2 regions of the Pseudoalteromonas sp. MB41 genome follow, and region 1 is predicted to be linked to the other one. Evidence: predicted binding sites of a transcription regulator. Region 1 holds the regulator's gene; the other holds the start of a gene.
The links. The regulator sigma-54, encoded in region 1, starts transcription at its own class of promoters, with help from an activator protein. The targets are predictions, from matches to a motif close to GTTGGCACGNNNNTNGNNT.
Positions count from the first base shown of each region.

Region 2: a site for sigma-54 is predicted at 2,599-2,617, ahead of LPA49_RS08075 (diacylglycerol kinase family protein). Genes of this name have one in related genera too.

Region 1 covers NZ_JAJJZF010000013.1:34,265-37,691, forward strand. Annotated here, with positions in the region: gene lptA (lipopolysaccharide transport periplasmic protein LptA) at 1-506, shown strand, start outside; gene lptB (LPS export ABC transporter ATP-binding protein) at 503-1,228, shown strand; gene LPA49_RS13300 (RNA polymerase factor sigma-54) at 1,343-2,839, shown strand; gene hpf (ribosome hibernation promoting factor) at 2,866-3,153, shown strand; gene ptsN (PTS IIA-like nitrogen regulatory protein PtsN) at 3,157-3,427, shown strand, end outside.
Region 2 covers NZ_JAJJZF010000005.1:123,072-126,498, reverse strand. Annotated here, with positions in the region: gene LPA49_RS08090 (TIGR02647 family protein) at 1-82, opposite strand, end outside; gene LPA49_RS08085 (DUF1496 domain-containing protein) at 178-474, shown strand; gene LPA49_RS08080 (VF530 family DNA-binding protein) at 531-797, shown strand; gene LPA49_RS08075 (diacylglycerol kinase family protein) at 798-2,417, opposite strand; gene LPA49_RS08070 (sigma-70 family RNA polymerase sigma factor) at 2,760-3,290, shown strand; gene LPA49_RS08065 (anti-sigma factor) at 3,287-3,427, shown strand, end outside.

The DNA of each region.
Region 1 (3,427 bases):
AGAAATTACTCCTGATCCCAAGCTTATTGATTGCGTTTTCTGGCGCAGCTGCTGAGCAGGCTGGCACACCAATCAGCATTAGCTCTGATCGCCAAGAAGGTCAGCTAAAAAATGGCATTGGTATCTTCGAAGATAATGTCGAGATCATACATGGTAACCGTCGTATTACAGCGGACCGACTCGAAGCACATGCAGGTGAAGTTGAAGGCACGGTTGAATTAATTATTGCCACAGGAAAGCCCGCTTACTTTGAAGAAAAACAAGCTGACGGCACTATTATGAGCGCCAGTGCTGAAGAAGTTCGTTACGATGTTGCTAAACGCTTATTAACACTCGTTGGCAATGCACAAGTGACTCAAGCAGGCCAAAAAGTCAGTGCCAAGAGCATTACATACGATATGGAACAGCAACTGATAAGTGCCGAGAAAGATGAAAACTCGACCGATCGTGTACACACTATTTTAGTGCCTGTTGATAACAAAAAGAACGATGAAGGCCAGCCATGAGCACACTAAAAGCAGAGCTATTAGCTAAGAGCTATAAAGGTCGCCAAGTTGTAAAAAATGTAGGCCTTGAGGTAGAAGCTGGCAGCATTGTCGGTTTACTTGGGCCAAATGGCGCAGGTAAAACAACCACCTTTTACATGATTGTGGGATTAGTGCCCAGTGACAAAGGTAAAATAAGCATTGATGATAACGACATCACCTTATTGCCAATGCACAGCCGCGCTCGCTTAGGTATTGGCTATTTGCCACAAGAATCATCGATTTTTAGAAAACTGACCGTTTATCAAAACTTAATGGCCATTTTAGAGACCCGTAAAGATCTCAATAAACAAGGCCGCGAAGAAACACTCAACAGCTTACTTGATGAATTTAGCATTCAACACATTCGTGACAGCCAAGGTATGGCATTGTCAGGGGGTGAACGCCGTCGTGTTGAAATAGCACGCGCACTGGCCGCTGACCCTAAATTTATTTTGCTCGATGAGCCTTTTGCTGGTGTTGATCCTATTTCAGTGTTAGATATAAAGAAAATTATCGAGCACTTAAAAAATCGTGGTATTGGTGTATTAATTACTGACCACAATGTGAGAGAAACCCTTGATGTTTGTGAAAAAGCCTACATTGTTTCTCATGGGGAGCTAATTGCATCAGGTACACCTGAACATGTGTTAGCCGACCAAACTGTACGCGATGTGTATCTAGGCGAGCAATTCAGGCTTTAAATACGCCACCGACTAGAGCATCTGCTAGACTTATAACAATGACAATAAATCAAATAAATAGTTAACGGCATCGTGCTATTGTTTGATAAGACTAAAAAGGATTGTTAGGGATACATGAGGCAATCATTACAGCTGCGCATGGGCCAGCAACTTACAATGACTCCACAACTGCAACAGGCTATCCGTTTGTTGCAGCTCAGTACATTGGATCTCCAGCAAGAAATTCAAGAAGCGTTAGACTCTAACCCTTTGCTTGAAGTTGAAGAAGCAGATTATGCAGAAGAGAGTATTGGCAAGAACGAGCAAAAAGCCGAATCTGACGATACCCAACTAAGCGCGTCGGCTGACGAAGCTGCGAGCGAGTACGAGCAAGAAAGCAGTGATGCCCTCAACAAAGACACCGTAAGTGACGACTTAGCAATGGATGTTACGTGGGATGAGTACATGAGTGCTGCCCCATCAAGTTCCTCAGGTCCAATGCCTGAAGATGAATCAATTTACCAAGGCGCATCAACCGAAACTCTCCACGAATACCTAATGTGGCAGTTACAACTGACTCCATTCAGCCCAACAGACGAAGCGATTGCCGTTGCGATTGTTGAGGCAATTGATGATTCGGGTATTTTAACCGTAAGCTGCGAAGACATTGTTGAAAGCTTCAATCAAAATAACGATGAAGAAGAAATCGAACTTGATGAAGTCGAAGCTGTCCTAAAAAGAATCCAATTATTCGATCCTGTCGGTATTGGCGCACGTAGTTTACAAGAATGTTTGTGTATTCAATTACGCCAATTCGATGTTGACACCCCCTATTTAGCTGAAACTAAAATGGTGTTATCAGAACATATTGAATTATTAGCGAGTCGTGACTATCGCACTTTGATGAAAAAGACTAAGCTTAAAGAAAGTGAGCTGAAAGAAGTCATGACATTGATCCACAGCTTAAATCCAAAGCCTGCGGATACAATTGTTAGAGAAGAATCTGAATACGTGATACCCGATGTATCCGTAAAAAAAATAAAAGGCCGTTGGGTAGTTGAACTAAACCCAGACTGCATGCCGAAAATCAGAGTGAATAGCCACTATGCGGCGATGTCACGTTCTGTAAAATCAAGCAGTGATAGCCAATTTATTCGCTCTCATTTACAAGAAGCAAAATGGTTTATTAAAAGCTTAGAAAGCCGTAATGACACGTTATTAAAAGTGACTAACTGTATTGTTCAACAACAACAGGCTTTCTTTGAACATGGTCCTGAGGCCATGAAACCCATGGTATTAAATGATGTCGCGGAAATGGTCGAAATGCATGAATCAACAATTTCGCGAGTAACAACACAAAAATACATGCATACCCCGCGGGGAATTTTTGAGTTGAAATATTTCTTCTCCAGCCATGTAAGCACTGAAAATGGGGGTGAGTGTTCATCTACGGCAATTCGCGCTTTAATCAAAAAGCTAATCGCCGCAGAAAACACAGCTAAACCATTGAGTGATAGCAAAATTGCAGATATATTGGCTGAGCAAGGAATTAAAGTAGCTAGACGGACAATAGCAAAATATCGAGAGTCTCTAGCAATACCTCCGTCGAATCAGCGTAAGAGTCTGATTTAGACGTTTTACATAGAAGGAAAATGCTTATGCAACTAAATTTAACTGGTCGTCATGTAGAAATCACAGATTCATTAAGAGACTATGTAAACACCAAGTTTGCGAAACTAGAAAGGCATTTTGACCACATTAATAATGTTCATGTCATTCTAGATGTAGAAAAACTAAGCCAAAAAGCAGAAGCAACTTTACATGTAAACGGAGGCGAGTTATTTGCCTCTACTGAACACCAAGATATGTATGCAGCCATCGACTCGTTAATCGATAAACTTGATCGTCAAGTAATTAAACACAAAGAGAAATTAGCTCGACACTAAATTATGAAACTTAGTTCACTTACTAACCAGGACTGCAGCAAAGCTGCGGTCCTTTTTAATAGCAAAAAAAGAATTCTCGAATTTATCAGCGAACTGGCTCATGAGCAGCTCCCTCATTTATCTCAGCAAGATATACTCAATGCCCTATTGAACAGAGAAAAATTGGGCAGCACGGGTATTGGCCGAGGTATTGCGATTCCACATGGTCGTATGAGCGGTGCAGATCAGCCACACGCATTTGTAATTGTGAGTGAGTCACCTATAAATTTTGACG
Region 2 (3,427 bases), on a different contig from region 1:
TCTTAATACCTTGCATTTTTGAATTTCGCGGGAATTTAGCGAGGAGTGTTAATTCGTCAATCATATTTTTATCAAATTGCATATGTTCACCTTTTTATTATTTCCATCATTGTGTTTTTATAGCATATAGACTTAAGCTTAGTGAAGATATTAAAAACTGCTACTGCGGGGTGAAATTTGCTTACACGTATCTCAATCTTTTTATTATTTTTTTTAGTGTTTTCTCATATAGCAACAGCGAAAGACACTCCGTTAGTGGTGCTAGATGGTGACAGTGCATTAACCAACGCAAAGGTATGCTGGTATGAAAATAAACGCTATACCGAGGGTGCGATTATTGCTGTCGCGAACAGCATGCTTATATGCGCTACAAAAACAGACCATCTGTCTAATAGTGATCTCATGTGGTATCGATTGAATGAAAACGGCGATATTATTTACCCTAAGCAGGCGAAAACAATTCGTGTCAATTAGCATCTAGTGACGAGATAGGTTACTATTGCGCGGTAATAAGTAACCTAAGATTTAGTATGGATAATCAACCTAATAATCCTTTGCATGGCGTAAAACTTGCCGATATCGTCACTAAGCTACAAGAAAAATTTGGCTGGGAAGGCCTCGCTGCGCATGTCGATGTTCGCTGCTTTCAAAATGATCCCAGTGTAAAATCAAGTTTAAAATTTTTACGTAAAACGCCCTGGGCACGTGAAAAAGTAGAGCAACTTTATGTCGATACGTTTTTCAATACCCAAGAGGACGATATGGCAACTTTCCAGTGGAAAAGCATTAAAAAATAATTATTCTTCTGCCATTATCACCGAAAGCGATTTCGGTGATATTTCTACAACGATTTCATCAGCTGTTTTCACTTCGCCATCAATTACATAGCTTAATTCATTTTCTGCCGTAACACAGACACGCATAGCATTTGTGTGATGGCTGTTAATTGCAAAACTTGTCTGAGTAATGCTCGAAAAAACCAACTCAGCAATACTCAAGGTACTGGCTTTCGAGTCTGCACTTGGGGTAAGCCAATTAACATCTAGTAACCCATCTTTATGGTCGGGCTGCCCTGCTGATTGCGCTAACAAGGTGGTGAATGGTGCTGCGTTGGCGATAATCAGGCTTGTGGTATGAATTGACTGCGGTTCATTGTTATCAAGTTTTACGGTGTAATCTTGAGCTTCATGCTCGCCGAGCGCGTGCCAAAAACCTTGTAAATAGGCCAATTGCCCCGATTCATTTTTTGCATCACGATGCGCTTTTTCTATCATCTTTTGCTCAAAACCTATCCCTACAAGCAATAGCATACGTTCGCCATTACACAGTGCGGTATCAATACGACTCGCCTGCCCTTCAATAATGAGCTCACAGGCTTGTTCGACAGGAATTATTTTTGACCGAATGCCCATTAAAACATGCGCTAACGCATTTGCTGTACCTAATGGAATGATCCCTAATTTACAGGGGGTATCAACTAACACACTTGCAACCTCTGTCACAGTGCCATCTCCCCCACATGCAATGATTACATCGGGCTGTGATTTAATGGCCTCTTTTGCTAAATCAATGCCACTAATTTCGGCCGTTGTCGTGTGTACTGTTAAATCGTAGTACTGTGATAAACGGGCGGTAATTTGTTTATTTTTAGATTCCCATAATTTCGTGCCCGATACAGGGTTAGCAATAAGTACAGCTTTATTTTTAATTAATAAATCACCGGCTTTATGACGTCTTATTAAATGACGTAATTGACGTTTATTAAGATTTGCAGTCTCACGTGTTTCTTTAATTTGCTCAAGTATCGTGTGCACATCTGCATCTTTGTTTTGACTCAATAAATAAGCAGCCATGACAAATACGGAACGACCACGTCCTAATGCACAATGCACTACAACGCGTCTGTCTTCTTTAATCTGATGATGTATCCAATTAATGGCTTGATTTAATTGTGCGCGGGTTGGCACGCTGTGATCAAGTACTGGAATATTTAGATAACGGATATTTTCTTGAGTAGACGACCATTCTAAGCCATCAAACTCACAGGTTACATCTAAAACGGCTGTGATCCCCATTTCTTTCATACTGTCTATGTCAGATGGAAATAATCGACAAGCCAAAAACAAATGCTCGTTTATTTGTTGAAGTGGCGGCACTTTATCGTGTTTTCTAGACCACGCGTTATAAAGTTGTGCGCCAAGTAAAAATGGAATAAACGCCCACCGTATATACATGGGAATAATGCCATTTTCACGTTTACGGAATATTCGCGCGATATCAAAAAAATAAGCCGCGCTCACTAATAATAATGAAAGCGCTGTCCAATAAAAAAATAGCGCAAAGTACACCGTATCTACACGCAACGCAGCAATAATAAACGCTACGGCTAAAACTAAATAGGTTGATGCTGCCCACATAATCACTCCTTGTTATTGTAATTATTTATACATAGCAAGTTTCACTCCAGAGTTTAAAGTACACCACGCCTTTTGATATACCTTAAATCAATAACTTAGCAGATTTACTATTTATATATAAATAAGTTTAGGACATTTTTTCAATAACATATGAATAACTTACACATTATGAATAACTTGAAACCTATAAATTTGCCAATAAGCACATCCCTGCTAACCTAATTAATAGAAAAGAGGTGGGTTAACATTGATTTCACATCCTTTTTTCTAAAAATAATGTTTCGTGCATCTAAACCGGTGAGTAAACCGTTACTTCTATACAACAAGAAAAACAGGAACTTTATGGACAACGATCAACTATTAGCGTTACTGAGTGCAACAGCGAAAGGTGACAAAAATGCCTTCGCAAGTTTGTACAAATCAACTAGCGCTAAGTTATTTGCCATTAGCTTAAAAATGCTGGGTAATCGGGCTCAGGCTGAAGAAGTATTGCAAGATGCCTTTGTAAAAATTTGGCACAATGCCAGTGACTATCAAGTATCAAAAGGGGCAGTTATGTCATGGATGATAAGCATAGTCAGATACCGTTGCCTCGATTTATTACGCCACCACAAAGTGCGTAAAGAACAGAGCTTAACTGATGAGCAAGAACAAGAAGATTTAACGTCTATTCAAGTTGCTTACGAAGATGATTCAAAGTTGGTCGACTGTATCGAACAACTTGATCCACAGCAAAGACAAGTAATTCACTTGGCTTATTATAAAGGGTTGACTCATCACGAGCTTGTTGATCACATTGCATCCCCTCTTGGTACAGTTAAAAGCTGGATCAGACGTGGGTTACAACAACTACAAAGGTGCCTAACGTTATGAATTATGAAAACCAAACACTTATTGATATGTTAGCAGCCGAGTATGTTCTTGGGACATTAAGAGGCCCCGCTCGCGACCGTTTTGCTCGTTTAATGTTAACCTCTACCCGTGCAAGAGAAGCAACATGGATGTGGGAG